DNA from 3 places in the Bradyrhizobium icense genome. Region 2 is predicted to be linked to each of the others. Evidence: predicted binding sites of a transcription regulator. Region 2 holds the regulator's gene; each other region holds the start of a gene.

Evidence for each region. The regulator LexA, encoded in region 2, represses DNA repair genes until DNA is damaged. The targets are predictions, from matches to a motif close to TGTTCNNNNTGTGTTCNG.
Region 1: LMTR13_RS04450 (DUF3072 domain-containing protein) is a predicted target of LexA. The motif match lies at 4,006-4,023, and genes of this name have one in related genera.
Region 3: ruvC (crossover junction endodeoxyribonuclease RuvC) is a predicted target of LexA. The motif match lies at 2,236-2,253, and genes of this name have one in related genera.

The regions. Positions count from the first base shown of each region.
Region 1 is NZ_CP016428.1:928,100-933,943, forward strand. It holds gene LMTR13_RS04435 (ABC transporter substrate-binding protein) at 1-1,220, opposite strand, end outside; gene LMTR13_RS04440 (DUF2269 family protein) at 1,453-1,929, opposite strand; gene LMTR13_RS04445 (SDR family oxidoreductase) at 1,929-3,188, opposite strand; gene LMTR13_RS38645 (DUF2934 domain-containing protein) at 3,312-3,473, opposite strand; gene LMTR13_RS04450 (DUF3072 domain-containing protein) at 3,776-3,955, opposite strand; gene LMTR13_RS04455 (hypothetical protein) at 4,065-4,337, shown strand; gene LMTR13_RS04460 (hypothetical protein) at 4,485-4,712, shown strand; gene LMTR13_RS04465 (hypothetical protein) at 4,842-5,327, shown strand; gene LMTR13_RS04470 (AsmA family protein) at 5,404-5,844, opposite strand, start outside.
Region 2 is NZ_CP016428.1:4,047,181-4,053,024, forward strand. It holds gene LMTR13_RS19100 (ComEC/Rec2 family competence protein) at 1-1,482, shown strand, start outside; gene LMTR13_RS19105 (hypothetical protein) at 1,490-1,717, opposite strand; gene LMTR13_RS19110 (hypothetical protein) at 1,805-2,227, opposite strand; gene lexA (transcriptional repressor LexA) at 2,457-3,158, opposite strand; gene LMTR13_RS19120 (molybdopterin molybdotransferase MoeA) at 3,364-4,575, opposite strand; gene LMTR13_RS19125 (HAD family hydrolase) at 4,588-5,214, opposite strand; gene LMTR13_RS19130 (hypothetical protein) at 5,354-5,656, shown strand.
Region 3 is NZ_CP016428.1:822,924-828,767, forward strand. It holds gene LMTR13_RS03900 (methyl-accepting chemotaxis protein) at 1-1,191, opposite strand, end outside; gene LMTR13_RS03905 (YebC/PmpR family DNA-binding transcriptional regulator) at 1,390-2,136, shown strand; gene ruvC (crossover junction endodeoxyribonuclease RuvC) at 2,284-2,811, shown strand; gene ruvA (Holliday junction branch migration protein RuvA) at 2,808-3,425, shown strand; gene LMTR13_RS03920 (cytidine deaminase) at 3,467-3,886, shown strand; gene ruvB (Holliday junction branch migration DNA helicase RuvB) at 3,883-4,929, shown strand; gene LMTR13_RS03930 (DUF6869 domain-containing protein) at 5,020-5,844, shown strand, end outside.

The DNA.
Region 1 (5,844 bases), 3.1 Mb from region 2:
AACTGATTATAGACCGCCTTGCGATGCCGGTCGGCCTGCCAGAACGGGCTCTGCTGGCTGGCAGTCGTCACCGGGAACCAGCGGCCGAGCGCGCCCTCGATGTAGGGCCGCACGTTCTCTTCCTGCAGCAGGAACTTGATGAACTCCTTGCCCTCCGCCTTGTTCTTGGCGACCGTGAACATCAGGCCGGTCTTGACGTCGGAGCGATACTTGATCGGCGTGCCGTCCGGCTTGTTGGGGAACGACGCGGTGATGATGGTCTCGTCGTAGTTCTTCTTGCCGAGCGCGCGCTGTTCCGGCGTCAGCGCCGGATTGTTGGCGTCGTCGAGCCATTTTGCCGCGATCGAGATCGTGAAATTGTGCGTCATCACGATCGTCTTGTTGTGGAAGGCGACGTTGTTGTCCGGATCCTTCCAGGTGGTGGAGGAGGGCGGCGTGCAGCCCTTGATATAGGTGTCGGTGTAGTCCTTCAGCGCCTTGATCAAATTTTCGCGCACCTTGGGATCGTCGACCAGGAGCTTGCCGTCGTCATCGACCAGCTTGACGTTGTAGGCGTCCATGAAGGTGTAAAACGACTGGAACGAGTCGGTGGATTCCACGCCCATCGGCTGGCCGACGGCATAGACGCGCTGACCGGTTGCCTTGCGTGCCGCCGGCTGCACCTTGTTGCACCAGAACGACCAGTAGTCTTCCCACTTGGTCGGGATGTCGCTCTGCTTGAAGCCGGCCTGCTCCAGCATGTCCTGCCAGATCTGGACGTGCATGCTCTGCTGCTTCAGCGGAAAGCCGTAATAGCCCTTCTTCTTGGCGACGTCGTTGTAGAGGTAGGTGGTCTCCAGCGTATTCGGCGCGAACGCGGACTTCATCGGCAGCAGGATGTCGCCGAGATCCTCGAGCTTGCCCTCGAACGCCCACTTGCCCTGGGCCTGCACGTCATAGCTGTCGGAATAGGCGACATCCGGCACGGTGCCGGAATCCAGCGCCGCCACCGTCTTCGGAATCATGTCCTGGATGGCGTATTGCGAAAGCTCGACCTTGATGCCGGTCTTGGCCTCGAATTTCTTGATCGCCTCCAGTAGCGCATCGTCCTCGGATTTGTAAAAACCCTTGCCGAACCAGACCGTGATGGTCTTCTGCTGGGCGATCGCTGGCGCCGTGGCGTAAAACAGCCCGACGGCTGCGACCGCGAGTGAAAGCGACTTTATTCTTCTTGATCTCACCTTGTTCTCCCTGAAAACGCCGGATTATTTAACCGGTTGGATAATGATAGCGCAACCATGCAGCATTATCCAGATGGCGCGGTGCAAACTTCTGTAGGGGGATATTCGCGGCGCAAATGCGGCAAAGCGCCTGCGCACGCTTTGATCGTTTTGGTTCTACAATTTTGGTTCAATCATTTTTGCGTCTTGGATGCCGGAAGCCGGGGAGAGTCTTCGTCGATTGCCGACGCACTCAGAAAACCCCAATCTGCGGCTTGGCGATCATCAGCCACAATATCACGGCGACCGCGGTGAACGCCGGAATGCCGAAGGCAAACCATAGCCAGAAGATCCGGTGATATTCTTTCGGCAGCGGCTTGCCTTCCGCCGCGGCGATCGAGGCGAGGTCGCGCAGGCGTATTTGCATCCAGACGACCGGCAGCCACAGCGCGCCGGTGATGACGTACAGCACGATCGACCAGACGATCCATCCGTCCCAGAACGAATAACCGACGTTTAGCACCAGCAGCGTGCCGGTGATGGGCTGCACGACGACGGCTGTCGCCGTGAAGATGAAGTCGGCGATCACGACGATGCGGGCGACGCCGGCGATGACGGCCGGCTTGCCGCCGAGGTGGGCCGCCAGCATGAAAAAGGCGATGCCCGCGCCGGTGCCGAGCAGCACGGCGGCGCCGACGACATGGAGATATTTGAGGACGAAGTACAGCACTAGCGGTCCTCAAGCACGGCAAGCGCTGCGAAATGCAAGACGATGATCGGCCAGATCTTCAGCATCGGTCCCAAGGGATCGGCCCAGAGCCGCGGCACCAGGATGGTGCCGATGATCGCGTAGGCGAAGGAAATGGCGATGGCCGCGTAGAGGCCGTAGCGGCTGGTCGGCCTGTAGGCGATCGCAAGTCCGATGACCAGATCGGCCAAGGCGCCCGCGATGACCGTCAGCGCCGCAGCCGTCCCTTCCACGCCGCCTTCGCCCATCAGGCCCATGCCATAACCCCAGCCGGGTCCCAGCGAGACAAACGCGGTCGAGAGCCAGAACAGGGACAAGACGACGAAGATCGCGGGCTTGACCAGGTACATGCCGGCAAACCAGCGTTCCTGCACCGAAGCCGGCTCAGCGGCGAAGAATTCCGGAAGGCCTTTGGGGTGAAGCCCGAGCCGCTGCATCTCTTCGAGATTGCCAACGGCACCGCGCACCATCTCGCGCTCGGCCGTGCTGCGTACTGGCGGCCGCCAGCCGAGATACGAAACCATGTCGCCGAACTTGTACATCAGGCCGGAAGCGAACTGCGGAAGGTGAATCTCCCGTGCCGGCGGCCAGCGGCACCAGCGGCGGAAGAGCGCAACGACCTCGCCGAATGAATAGCGCTGCGGGCCGACCAGTTCGACAACCTGTCGTGCGGGCGCGGCGGGATCGAGAAAATGCTCCACGGTCCGCACCACGTCTTCAAGCAGGACGACCTGGAGCCGTCCCGTGTTCGGCATCACGGGAATTGCGGGCAGCGCAGCCAGGCCTCGCATCAACGCGCTGGCGCCGTAGGCCGGGCGGCCGATCACCACCGACGGCCGGAGGATGACCCAATCGAGGTCGCGCTCGATCAGCGCCTTGTCGCCTGACAATTTCGATCGGGAAAAATCGCTCGGGGTTTCGCGGTCGACGCCGATGGCGGAAAAATGGATGACGCGGCGGATCCGGAGCTGTTCGCAAGCGGCAAAGAGATTTGCGATGCCGTGGTGATGCACCATTGAGGTGGAATCGCCGGGGCTGTCCTGGAGTACGCCCGCGCAATTCACGACCGCCTCGACGCCATCGAGATGCGGCAGCCAGTAGGAGGGCGAGGTCGCCTTGGAAATGTCGACGCTGTGAGTTCCGCTCCTGCTCATCGAAACGACCGCATGACCACGCGAGGACAAGTACGCGACGATTGCCGATCCAATCAGTCCGGTCCCTCCTACAACGGCAATCTTCATGACCGGCTCCGCGTTGAGAAGTCAGGCCTGCTTCCGCGAACGTACGCGCCGAACGAATTTCTCCAGAAGGGGGAGCGCTTCAAACAAGGTGGCCAACAAGAGCCCGGCGACGTTCGCTTCTGTCTACAGGGTGTCGGGCGTGCGGACGGGCGAGGTTTTGTCCTCATTTCGCAACTCTTGCTCTGCCAGGCGCCAGAATTCCTCCTCCTTGCCTTCCGGCCTGCCGTTACGCTCCCAGATCTCATAGGCGCGGTTCTTGATTTCCCGTTCGGTCGGTTCGGTCATTTCAGGTCTCCTCCATTAATCTCGGTACGGTGGCCGTCGCATCGCGCGCTCGGCGGCTGGTCGAAGCGTACGGCTGTTGCGGCGCTGCGATCCCTTATCTTCGCGCGTGAAGTCAGGACGTCGCGCCTGCACGCGGCACCGCGTGACGGCTTTCCTTCATCTCAAGGATAAGCACGCAGCGAAGAGCAATGTTCCTGGATCAAACCGGGCTTGGGCCGGTTTTGGATTGACGGCGGCACGTCGATTTGGGCTGTGGCAACGCTCCATGCCTCTTCGTTCCGGTCAGGGAGCGGGCCGGCGGCTCAAAACGAGTTCGCCAGCGCGATCTCCGCCTTGAGCGCCGCGATCCGCCGCTCGGCTTCCCGCGCCGTCAGGTCGTTCTCAAACAGTTTTGGCTGGTAGGCCTCGGCGCTGAGCGTGCGCAGCGTCGCCAATTGGCGCGGCGTCATCGGCGCATCCACCTGGTCCGGGAGACGGGACATCTAGAACCCCAAAGAATCTTTGATTCGATCCGAACTCTTAACTTGAAATTTGTTCTTTATTTGTTCTTATAGGGTTCTACCGCAGCGAGGTGGCCCCATGGACAACAAATTGAACGAAATTCGCAGAAAAATCAGGTTCTTACGCTCGGAGATGCTGGGTGCGGAGGATAACATCCGCAAACAGGTCAACCGGGACGAGGACTGTTCGGAGGCAGCAATGCGTCTGATGGCCATGCGGGCCACCATGGTCGGCCTCATCGGCGAGCGGAACAGGCTCGGCGGCGAAGAGCGGCTGCTCAATGTCGATGAGCGGCTGAAGCTGGATGTCCGTGCGCTCAGCAGGAAGCCAGCGGTCGGGGCGACCGGCCGCCGTGAGCGATGATCCGATTGAGGACCTGCGCCGGCGGATTGCCGAACTGGACCAGCTTACGCGTCAGCTCAATCAATCCGGCCTGGATAACGCGCGGGCGCAGCTCCTGCTCGCGCGCAAGCGGGCGGAGCTGGACGATTTCATCAACCGAGGCCGGCGATGTCAGGACCGCTCAGATGGTATGACCCCAACGCAGATAACCCGCCGTGGCTGAAAGCCCTGGCGGAAGTCCGGATCAGGGCGACGCGGGAAGGATGGTGCCACGCCCACGTCCAGGCAATCGTCGTCGCGATCGACCAGTATGCCGAAGCGGCGCTGGGCAACCGGGATTACTTTCTCAACAGGCCGCACAGCATAGGTGATCGCCGCCGCGACGACATTCCATGAAGACGGTTCAGTAGCCCGGATGAGCCAACGGGTCTCGCGAATGCGCGCGCCCCCGTTGGCTCATCCTGGCTACGCCGGCTTTAAATTCGTCTCAATTGAATTCAGCATAACAATTTTGGGAGAGGTTGCATGCTTGAACGATGCGGCTACCGGGCGGCGCTTTACCTTTTGGCTTTGATCGCGACCGTGAATTTCAGCCTTTTCATCTATTCGCAGTGGTATCTGCCGCGTCTTGGCGATGGTCTTGCGATTCACACGGTGGCAGCGCTGGTCATTTTGCTGGGTCTTTGGCTGTTCAGCAAAATTGCGCGATACGCAGGTGCAGTGTTTTATTTTCTTTCTGCGGGATCTGCCGCCTTTGCATTTTGGGACTTTGCTGGCCCGGTGCATGCCGGCGTTATCTGGGGCGCGACAATAGGAGTTCTGAGTCTGGCTGCCGCATTGATCCTCGTTTTCTCAAAACCGTTCGCAAGAGAATTTGCGGCCGAGCGCGAAAAGCGACCTGAGTATAAGAAGTATCTCCTTCACGCGTTCACATTTGCGGTCGTCGTTGCGGCGGGAGCCGGCGCCTTGGTCGACGTCGTCGCTTTGTTTTCCAGCTACCAAGGCCAGTAGGGCGGATCAGCCGCAGGCGCAATCCGCCAACTCGGTGTCGTTAAGGCGGATTACGCTGACGCCAATCCGCCCTGCGTTAATTCGCTTTCGCCGGCGAACCCGCCGCAGCCTCGGGCACCGCCGGTTGCCGTCCACCACCCGTAAACCGCTCGATCACCGAGCGCACCGCATCGCGCGTCTTGCGATCCTTCACCGCGTCGAGCAAGGGCGCTGCGCCCGGCGAGCGGCGGATCAGGCTTTCCGGATCGGGAAACACCAGCGGATCGTCCCACGGACCCTGCACCACGAAGGGCAGCTCAAATGCCTTGTCGCCTGCGGCAGCGGCCGGCGTCAGGCTGGCGACGCCCTTGAGGTCGTACTCGCGAGAAGGCACCGAGGCGGTGCCGGTCAGCGTCAGCCGCGTGGTCGGACCGTCGACGCGGATGTCCTCGACGGTGGCGATGCCGTCGTTGAAGCGCACCGAAACATTGAGATTGTCGTAGGGCGTCGTGCCCGAGCGGAAATTGCCGCCGCCGGA
Region 2 (5,844 bases):
ATTGCGACCGCGCTGTTGACCGGGCGGCGCGATGCGATCTCGCCGCCGGTGAACGACGCGATGTTCATCTCCGGCCTCGGCCATGTGCTGTCGATCTCGGGCTACCACATGGCCGTTGTCGCCGGCGTCGTGTTCTTTGCGGTACGGGCAATATTGGCGCTGTTTCCCGTGCTCACGGTCGGCCAGCCCATCAAGAAATGGTCGGCGGCGGCGGCGCTCGTCGCCGCCGCGTTCTATCTGTTGCTGTCGGGCGCCGAGGTCGCGACGCAAAGATCGTTCTTCATGACGGCCGTGGTGCTGATCGCGGTCATGGTCGACCGACGCGCGATTACGTTTCGCACGCTCGCCGTCGCCGCCCTGATCGTGCTGACGGTCGCGCCGGAAGCGCTGGTGCATCCGAGCTTTCAGATGTCGTTTGCCGCCACGCTGGGGCTCGTTGCGCTGGTGCAGATCGGCATGCCGCGCCTGTTTGCGACTGCAGATCACACCCCAACCGCGCGCGTGGCGTTGTGGGGCGGCCGCGAAGTCACCATGCTGCTGCTGGCCTCGCTGGTGGCGGGGCTCGCGACCACGCCTTACGCGGCCTTTCACTTTCACCGGGTCACCCCTTACGGCGTGCTGGCCAATCTCGCGGCCATGCCGGTCGTTTCCGCGCTGGTGATGCCGGCGGGTTTGCTTGGCCTCGTTGCCATGCCGTTCGGCTTCGATCGCCTGTTCTGGGCGATCATGGGCGTCGGCATCGACTGGATGATCGCTGTCACGCAATGGGTCGCGGCGTTGCCCGGCGCGGTCGGCCGGGTGCCGGCCTTCGGCATCGGTCCGCTGATTGCGGCGAGCCTTGGCATCATCCTGCTCGGCCTGCTGCGGACGCCGCTGCGCTGGTCGGGAGCGGCGCTGGTACTATCGGCGGCGCTGTGGGCGGCGAGGGCGCCGCAGCCGGATATTCTGATTTCCGCCGACGGGCGCCATGTCGGGGTGCGCGGCCAGGATGGCCGGCTGCACCTGATGCACGCAGCCAAGGGGTCTCGGGACGTCTTCCTTCTGAAGGAGTGGCTGGCGGCGGATGCGGACGCGCGGACGGCGGCCGATGCCTCGCTCACATCGGGCGTCTCATGCGACGATCATGGCTGCGTGGTGCGATCCGCTGGCGGCAGCCTGATCGCGCAGGCGTTCAGGCCCGAAGCGTTTTCGGACGATTGCGAGCGCGCGGCGCTGATCGTGACGCTGCGGCAGGCACCCGCGGCCTGCGGCGCGTCCGTCATCGATGCTGAACGGCTGCGGCGGCAGGGAGCATTGGCGTTGCGGCGGAATGCTGAGGGATTTGCGGTCGAGGCAGTCAAGCCGAAGGGAATCGACCGCCCGTGGTCGCCGGCCATAGCCGACGAGAGCGAGGCCGACGCCACCGTTCTTGCGCCGCGCGTCGTGCCACCGCGCAGCGTCGATGCCACGCCGGCCGAGGCAGACCTGCAGGCGGAGGAGTAGACGGGCGTCAGTGCTCGTCGACCGTGGGTTTGGCCGGAATTTCAAACGCACCGAGGTGGAATTCCTCGGGCGCGTCGGGGGCCGACGGCAGGTTGACCAGCGTGAACGACGCCTCGGGGAATTGCTGCCAGATTGCGAGATCTTCGGCCGTGATGGTGAGCCACCCGTACCTGAACATGTACCGTCCGGGCTCGGTGACGCGTCCGGCTCGTTGCCATGTAACCTTGTTGACCACCGATTGCCCCCTCGGTGCCGAGTTTCTCGAAAATGTACCACCATGATCCGCCGGCCTGGACCGGCGGATCATATGCTTGGCGTTTATCTATCCAGTCACGATCGATTCGACCGGAGGCGCTTCCGTCACCTTCGGTGCACGCTCGCCACCGGTCTGGACCACCGGCAATTGCAGCACGGTCGCGCGCTGGCCTTCGCAAAGCTGCGTCACCAGTACATGGCTTCCGTCGGGAAATTCGATCGCGTCATGATGACGGTCGGATACTTCGGGTTCGATCTGATTGAACTTGCCGACCCGCCAGTCGGTGGTTCGCGTCCAGATCCAGCGGTTGTCGTATCTGACGTCCTCTGCGAACGCCAGTTCGGTGCCGGGAAGCATGCAGACCGCCACCGCGGGCTCGCGCTCCGACGCAAAGCCGCGGGTAGATGTACCGCGGAACGTCGTGGTGATCAGCGTCTCGCCGACCTGGGCAGGCCGTGTTGCCACGGCGTGCAGGCTATAGTCACACATCGGATGGCTCCCTCGTTTGAGATAGCTGACCCGTGTCTAGAAGGAGGCACAGGCCTCTATCAGAGTGGACATGGCGCAGAGCCTTTTCTTCTTTCTGGGCAATTCTGCGACTGGCGCACTGCGCCACATTCACAAACGCGCTAACGTGCCTTAGTTCCATACACGCAACAAAAAACCCCGGCCGCGGGCCGGGGCTGCTTTTGGTCATGGGCCGGGAGGGCATAACCGGTCAGTATTTGCGGTACAGTCCGATCAGTTTGCCCTGAATCCGGACGCGGTTCGGCGGCAGGATGCGGACTTCATAGGCCGCGTTGGCGGGCTCGAGCGCAATCGAGGCGCCTCGGCGGCGGAAGCGTTTCAGCGTCGCTTCCTCCTCGTCGATCAGCGCCACGACGATATCGCCGGTGTCGGCGGTCTCGTTGCGCTGGATCAGCGCCATGTCGCCGTCGAGAATGCCGGCGTCCACCATGGAATCGCCACGCACTTCGAGCGCGTAATGCTCGCCGGAGCCGAGCATATCCGGCGGCACGCTGATGGTGTGGCTGCGGGTCTGCAGCGCCTCGATCGGCGTACCGGCGGCGATCCGGCCCATCACGGGGACGGCGACCGGCCGGTTGTTGTCGTCCTCGGCGGCCGGTGCGCCGACCTGGCGCTTGCCAAGCGTACCCTCGATGACGCTCGGCGTGAAGCCGCGGCGGCCATTGGCGGCGGCGGCGAGCTCGGGCAGCTTGATGACTTCGATGGCGCGGGCGCGGTTGGGCAGGCGGCGGATGAAGCCGCGCTCCTCCAGGGCCGTAATGAGGCGGTGGATTCCGGATTTCGAGCGCAGGTCGAGCGCGTCCTTCATCTCGTCGAAGGAGGGCGGCACACCGGCCTCTTTCAGCCGTTCATTGATGAAACGCAGAAGTTCGTACTGTTTGCGCGTAAGCATCGCGAGCAATCCCCCGGTTTGGCGTCGTTGTTTCGATCTTCAGGGCCCAGATCGCGGAAGTCCCCAAACTCCCGACATAGACACTAGCAGTCGAAACAAATCATGAACGGACACTATATGTTCGATATGTGTTCCGCAACCACTTAATTTCAAGTGAACGCATTGCGGTTTCGGCCCCAGGTGCCGTTGGGACGCCGTTCAGGCGTCATTCCGGCAGCCGGAGCAGCTCGCAACGCGATCCCTTTTTGGCCGCCGGCGCGAACGGCGGACGTATCACAAGCGCCCGTGCCGCAGCGAGATTTCCGAGCAGCGACGAGTCCTGATGGTTTACCGGAACGGCGACAAGCGTGCCGTCTTCGCGCGTTTCGAGGCGGGCGCGCAGGTAGTCCTCGCGCTGGTCGTTGGCGGCGAGATCACGGCCGAGCAGGGCGCTCTCGCGCGGGTGGTGGATGGTGTCGCGGCCCGATAATGCGCGAATCAGCGGCACCAGAAACAGGAAGCTGCAGACATAGGAGGAGACGGGATTGCCGGGCAGGCCGATCACCCGCATCGCGCCCAGCCTGCCATGCATCATCGGCTTGCCCGGCCGCATCGCGATCCGCCAGAATGCCATGGCGACGCCCTCGGCCTCCAGCGACCGCTTGACGAAGTCGTGGTCGCCGACCGAGGCGCCGCCCATGGTGATTAGAATGTCCGCGTCGGCCTTGCGGGCACGGCGAATGCCTTCCGTGGTAGCTGCGACGGTATCGGCGGCGATCCCGAGGTCGATGATTTCTGCGCCCTCGGCCCGGGCCAGCGCCCGCAAGCCGTAGCCGTTGGAATAGACGATCTGGCCGGGACCGGGGGTTGCGCCAGGCATCACCAGTTCGTCGCCGGTCGCCAGCATCGCGACTTTCGGGCGGCGGTGCACCGCAAGCTCCGGGTAGTTCATGCCGGCGGCGAGCGACAGGTCGCGGTCGGAAAGGCGGCGCCCGCGCTTGAGCAGGACGTCGCCCTCGCGGAAATCGACGCCGGCGGCGCGGATGTGCCGCCCCGGAACGGCGGCTTCCGTGATGGTGATGTGATCGCCGTCGACGCCAGTGTCTTCCTGGATGATGACGGCGTCGGCGCCGTCGGGGATCACGCCGCCGGTAAAAATCCGCACCGCATCGCCTTTGCCAACCTTCCGCTCGAACGGGCGGCCGGCGGCGACCTCGCCGATCACCTTCAGCCGTACGCTGACATCGGCGGCGTCCGCCGCGCGCACCGCATAGCCGTCCATCGCCGACATCGCCTGCGGCGGCTGCGTCCGCCGCGCGGCGACGTCGCGCGCGAGGATGCGGTGATGCGCGGCATCGAGCGCCAGCATTTCTTCGGGCAGCGCTTCTGCGCCGGCAAGGATCGCGGCAAGCGCATCGGCAACCGGCATCAAGGCCACGCGCAGACCTCCTTAAATCCCAAGTGCGGTCAGTGCCCTTGCCACGTCATCTGTCGATGTCACGTGGATGGCAGAAAGGCCGCGCGCCCGCGCGCCTTCGATATTGGCGGCTGAATCGTCGAAGAACAGGATCCGCGACGCCGGGACGCCGATCGCCTTTATCACATGATCATAGGCTTCGGCGTCGGGTTTGCGCAAACCGATGCTCGAGGACAGGAATATCTCGCGGAAATGGCTGAGTACATCGGCATAGGCCTGCGAAAAATGCGCGACATGGGCCGGATTGGTGTTGGAAAAAGCATAGAGCGGCAGGCGTTTTGCAGCACCCGCCAGGAGCGGTGCAATTCCGGGCATCTCGCCGGTGAAGATCGCGTTCCAGCCTTCCAGGAACTGCGCGTCGGTGATGCCGATGCCGAGCGACTGGCGCAGGCCCGCAAAGAACGCGGCATCGTCGATCCGGCCGGTCTCGTGGTGCTTGAAACTGTCGTCGGCGACAAAGCGTCCGGTGAGGTCGGCAGGCGCACAGCCCGCATGCCCGGCCCAGCAGGCCACCACCCGATCGAGGCTGATATCGAGCACGACGCGGCCGAGATCGAACAGCAAGGCGTCGACGGAGTGGGGGGCTGGCGGCGAATTCATGGCAGTCGTTTACAAAACTGGACCGGCCTCGGCAACGGCCACAGGATTCGCTTCGAAACCCAATCGGGCGCTTAAGCCCATGCGCGAGCTGTGCTAAGCGTTGGGCCAATTTCTTGGGCCAATTTCAGGGAGTAGTCGCATGCAAGCCGTTGGCAGGATCCTGGGCGCTGTCGCCGTGATCGCATTATTGGCTGGATCCGCGGCTGCCCAACAAGGTCCCGCCAAATATGGCGAGGAAGACAAGCCCAAGACACCCTCGCAAATCGCGGCCGAAAAGGAGGCCGAGCGGGCCTACCGGAGATCGCTCGGCAACATCCCCGAGCAGCAGAAGAATTCGGACCCCTGGGGAACGATGCGCGGCGACAGCGCACCGCCGAAAGCGGCGGCCAAGGCGCCGGCAGCGAAGTCAAAGGCCAAATCCGCCGAGGGCGCTGCAAAGTAAAAGACACTTCCTGGCACCGTAATTCGGCTATTGGCTGGACACCCGCGCCAAGCGCGGTTTTGGAACCATGCCCTCACCTGGCAGAACGGGCTGCAAGAGGCGGATAAAGCTTCCTGAAAATGCCGTATTGCCCCGGGTCGGTGTGCCTTGATCCGACCAAAAAGCCATTGTGAGTTGGCGGAGCCGGG
Region 3 (5,844 bases), 3.2 Mb from region 2:
CTGCGCGCCGGCCTTCGAGCGCTCGCTGACGCGAATGCGGCAAGCGCCGATGTCCTGCAGCGTGGCGTCGAAGCTCTGGCCCTGCGCGAGCCTCTCGGCGTCTGACCCGCTGACCAGGATGCCATCGATCGAAATCTCGTAGACCGGCGCCGTTATCACGCCACGCGGCGTCTGGATTTCGATCTTGAGGCTGCAGGGCAGCTTTTGCTGTTCGCGGCGCTCCGTGCGGTCGCCTTGCCGCAGCAGCACCGCGCAACGCGCCTTGAGCTTCTGTGCAAACGCGGTGACTGCCCGTCCGGCCTTGGCGACGCTTTCGCCATGGGCCTCGGCCTCCTTGGTCGCGCTGTCGATTTCGGTGGCACTGTCGCCGACGGAAGCGATGAAGTTGGAAGCAGAGGCAGCATTGTCGGCCATCTCGCCGGTGGTCGCGTTCTGCTCGGCGACCGCGCCGTTGACGTTTTCGAACACCGGGCGGATCGCCTCGATCGCCTGCGTGATGCGATGCACCGCGTCGACGGAGCCCGCGGCGTCCCGCTGCAGCGCCTCGATCTTCTTGGTGATTTCCTCGGTCGCGTTCTGGGTCTGCACCGCGAGCGCCTTCACTTCGGTGGCGACGACGGCAAAACCACGCCCGGCCTCGCCGGCGCGTGCGGCCTCGATGGTGGAATTGAGCGCCAAGAGCGTGGTCTGCCGCGCAATCTGCGCGATCAGGTTGACGACGTTGCCGATCGCCGCCGATGATTCCCTGAGACGATCGACATTGGTGCCGGCTTCGCGGGCGGCCTCACTGGCCTGGTCGGCGAGCTTGCCGGCGTCGCGCACCTGGGAGCCGATCCCTTGCGCCGATTGGGTGAACTTGTCGGCGGCGCGCGAAAACGTCGTCGCCGTGCCTTGTGCAGCGCTGGTGCGGCTCGTCAGGGCGTCGGTGCGCTGACGGATGGTGGAGAGCGTCGCAGCGGTCGCCTCGGCGCCGCCGCCGACCGAATTGGCCGCGCGTTCGAGCTGACGGATCATGGCGCCGAGTTCGAGTTCCAGAAGCTCGAGGATGGCCTTGGCCGACTCGCCCTCGCCCGAAACGGCCTCCGCCGCGGCGGCCGGCTGAACCGCCGTTTGAGCCGCCGTTTGAGCCTTGGGCTGGACGGCAGGCAAGGCCGGTTCCGGCACCTGCTTTTTGAACAAACCGAAGGCCATGGGGTCTCTTGAAAGTTGAGGGTGCTTGCCAAATCCTCTCATCCGAGCATGAAGTCATGGTTAACAACTGCCTGATATTTCGGCGCGCGGCAGTACCGGCATACCCGGGCGGGCTGTAACTCTTTGATTTCAGCCGGTTGGCGGCCTATAACGCCGCGCTCACCCCACATCCCCCGGGACGAATCCAAGAGACCTCGCATGGCCGGCCATTCCCAATTCAAGAACATCATGCACCGCAAGGGCCGGCAGGATGCCCAGAAATCCAAGCTGTTCAGCAAGTTGGCGCGCGAAATCACGGTCGCTGCCAAGCTTGGAACCCCGGACCCTGCCATGAACCCCCGGCTGCGCGCGGCAGTGATCGCGGCGCGCCAGGAAAACATGCCGAAGGACAATATCGAGCGCGCCATCAAGAAGGCGATCGGCGGCGAGAGCGAGAGCTATGACGAAATCCGCTACGAGGGCTACGGTCCCGGCGGCGTCGCCATCATCGTCGAGGCGCTGACGGACAACCGCAACCGCGCCGCTTCCGACATCCGCTCCTACTTCACCAAATCAGGCGGCAATCTCGGCGAAACCGGCTCGGTCGCCTTCATGTTCGACCGCACCGGCATCATCGAATACGACGCCAGCAAGGCCTCCGACGACGCGATGCTGGAAGCCGCGATCGAGGCCGGCGCCGACGACGTCGTGTCCAGCGAAGGCGGCCACGAGATCTACGCCTCGCAGGAAACCTTTCGCGAGGTCGCGAAAGCGCTGGAAGCCAAGTTCGGCGAAGCCCGCAAGGCGGCGCTGACCTGGAAGCCGCAGAACACGGTGTCCGTCGACGACGAGACCGGCGAGAAGCTGTTGAAGCTGATGGACCTGTTGAACGAGCACGACGACGTGCAGAACGTCTATGCGAATTTCGAGGTCTCCGACGCGCTGGTCGCCAAGATGGCCGGGTAATCCGTCGTTCCTGCGAGTTCGCAGGGACGACGATGGTACGACGATTTGGGCGCATCAGCCTCTCGGGGTGCTCGATCCAGCCCGCATCCAGGGGATTTCCGTTCTCTTTATGTTTCGTTCACCCGGCTCTGGCGTTATCACTACGCCATGACATCCCCACCGATTCGCCACCCCGTCCGGATCATCGGCATCGACCCCGGCCTGCGCCGCACCGGCTGGGGCGTGATCGAGACCGAGGGCAACCGCCTCGTCTTTATCGGCTGCGGTTCGGTGGAGCCGCCGGACAATCTGCCCATAGCGAGCCGCCTGCTCGCGATCCATGAGGGGCTCGCCGCGGTACTCGGCGATTTCAGGCCGGCGGAAGCTGCGGTCGAACAGACTTTCGTCAACAAGGACGGCGTCGCCACGCTGAAGCTCGGCCAGGCCCGCGGCGTTGCCATGCTGGCGCCCGCGATGTTCGGCATATCGGTTGCGGAATACGCGCCCAACCAAGTCAAGAAGACCGTGGTCGGCGCCGGCCACGCCGACAAGAACCAGATCGCGGTGATGCTGAAAATCCTGCTGCCGAAGGCCGAGCCGAAATCCGCCGACGCCGCCGACGCGCTCGCCATTGCCATCACCCACGCCCATCATCGCCAGAGCGCGGCGCTGCGGCTGAAGGTAGCTAGCGCATGATCGGCAAACTCAAAGGCCTGATCGATTCCTACGGCGAGGATTACGTGATTCTCGACGTCGGCGGCGTCGGCTATCAAGTGCATTGCTCCTCGCGCACGCTGCAGGCGCTGCCGTCGCCCGGCGAGGCCGCGGTGCTCTCGATCGAGACTTATGTGCGCGAAGACCAGATAAGACTGTTCGGCTTCCGCACCGACGCCGAGCGCGAATGGTTTCGCGTGCTCCAGACCGTGCAGGGCGTCGGCGCCAAGGTCGCGCTCGCGGTGCTCTCGACGTTGCCGCCGGCCGAACTCGCCAATGCCATCGCGCTGCGCGACAAGGCCGCAGTATCGCGCACGCCGGGCGTCGGCCCGAAAGTCGCCGAGCGCATCGTTTCTGAATTGAAGGACAAGGCGCCTGCGTTCGCCAATGTCGATCCGGCCGTGGTGCATCTCGCCGGCGCGATCGACAGCGACCGCGCGCCGCGTCCGGTGACAGACGCGATCTCCGCGCTGGTCAATCTCGGCTACGGCCAGCCGCAGGCCGCCGCCGCCATCGCCGCCGCCTCGCGCAGCGCGGGCGAGAACGCCGAGACGGCCCAATTGATCCGGCTGGGCCTGAAGGAACTGGCGAAATAGACTATGTTCGCCGCTGACTGTCGAAGGAATGCGTTGCTGCCATGTTGAGCGAGAAAGACCAGGAACTAATTGCCGCCGCGATTGACGCGATCAGGCCGCGTTATCGCAACAAATGGCAGGAGGTCGGCGCGGCCATGCGGACCCGCGATGGCCGTATCGTCACTGGGGTGAACATCGACGCCTATATCGGCCGGATCGCCGTCTGCGCGGAGGCGATCGCCATTGGGCGCGCCATCACCGAAACCGGCGATCGCGGCATTGAGACCATCGTCGCCGTCCGCCATCCCAAGCCGGACGAGCCCGGCAGTATCGCCGTGGTATCGCCCTGCGGCATCTGTCGCGAGCTGATCCACGATTACGATGCAAAGGCGCGGGTCATCGTTCCCGACAATGGCCGCGAGCCGAAGGTCGTCACCATCGGCGAGCTTTTGCCCAACAAGTACCGGAGGGGCAACGGGTGAACACCCCCTCCCGCATCGTCACCCCCGAGCCCCGTTTCGACGATGTCGGCGACACCGCGTTGCGCCCGCAACTGCTGTCCGAGTTCGTCGGCCAGGCGCAGGCGCGCAAGAATCTCTCGATCTTCATCGAGGCCGCGCGCAAGCGAGGCGAGGCGCTGGATCACGTGCTGTTCGTCGGTCCCCCCGGCCTCGGCAAGACCACACTGGCGCAGATCGTGGCGCGCGAACTCGGCGTCGGCTTTCGTGCCACGTCCGGTCCCGTCATCGCGAAGGCCGGCGATCTCGCGGCACTATTGACCAATCTCGAAGAGCGTGACGTCCTGTTCATCGATGAAATCCATCGCCTGAGCCCTGCGGTCGAGGAAGTGCTGTACCCTGCGATGGAGGATTTTCAGCTCGACCTGATCATCGGCGAGGGGCCGGCGGCGCGTTCGGTGAAGATTGATCTCGCGAAGTTCACCCTTGTCGGTGCCACGACGCGCGCAGGGTTGTTGACCAATCCGCTGCGTGACCGCTTTGGCATTCCGATCCGGCTGAACTTCTACACCGAGGAAGAGCTGGAGAAGATCGTCAGCCGCGGCGCCCGCGTGCTCAACATCGGCATGACGCCGGATGGCGCCAACGAGATCGCGCGCCGCGCCCGCGGCACCCCGCGCATCGCGGGGCGTCTGCTCCGCCGCGTGCGCGATTTTGCATCCGCAGCCGACGCCAGCTCCGTCGACCGTGCCATCGCCGACCACGCGCTAAGCGCGCTCGAAGTCGATGCCGCAGGCCTCGATGCCATGGACCGCCGCTATCTGACGACCATCGCGCTGAACTATGGCGGTGGCCCGGTCGGCGTCGAGACCATGGCGGCGGCGCTGTCGGAGCCGCGTGACGCCATCGAGGACATCATCGAGCCGTATCTGATCCAGTGCGGCTATTTGCAGCGCACCCCGCGCGGCCGGCTGCTCACCTCGCACGCCTTCCGCCACCTCGGCCTCGCCGAACCGGCGCGGGATCCCGCGCAGTTCGGCCTGTTCGGCAACGACAGCGACGATTGATCGCTTCGAACCCGATCGTTCCGGCGATGCACTAAGGGCAAACAGCCGGCGCTTGCGCGCCCGGCCTGCTTGCCGTGGAGTGCAACAACAATGGCATCGACCGAAGACGCTGACATGCTCGCCCTGATCTCGGGGGCGCCGGAACTGGCGACGCCCGATGACACGGAAACGTTCCTCGACGCCATGCCGATCTCGGAACTCGCCTCGATGTGGGGCGCGCTGCAGCGCCTGAGCCGGCGCGACCAGACGGGCGCCGCATGGTCGGCGATTCTCTATTTCGACCATCTGCCGCACAAGCGGCCGGACCGCGCGATCGACCTCGCGCTCGAAGTGCTGCGCTCCGAGACTGACAAGCCGACGGTGATGCAGCTCAACGACAAGTTCATGCTGTCGCTGCTCTATGCCCATGGCGCCGCCGTGATCGATCGGATCGAGGCCGAGGCGAAACAGAATGCCGCCCTGCGCTGGCTGCTGGGTGGGATGCACTTCGGGCCGGATGAACCGTTCCAGCGCCGCATCGAGGCGATTGCCGACAGCAAAGCTTGGCACGCCGACGATCGCGCGCGCCGAACGCCGAAGCGCCCGCTCGATTGCGAGACGATGTCGGTGACCGAGCTGGCACTCGCCTGGGTCGAGCAGTATTCGAAATCCGAGCGCGACCGCGATGACAATTTCTTCGCAATCATGGACTACGAGCGCGACCTGCGGGAGGAGGATCCCGACAAGGCCATCGACCTCATCGTCGAGATACTGAAGATCGAGACCAACCCGGTGTTGCTGTCGCTGCTCGCCGCCGGTCCGCTCGAAGACGTCATCAGCATGGAAACCATCGAACGCATCGAGCGCGAAGCTTCCACCAACAGGCGCTTCCACGATCTGCTCGGCGGCGTCTGGTATTACCGCGCGCCCGACGAA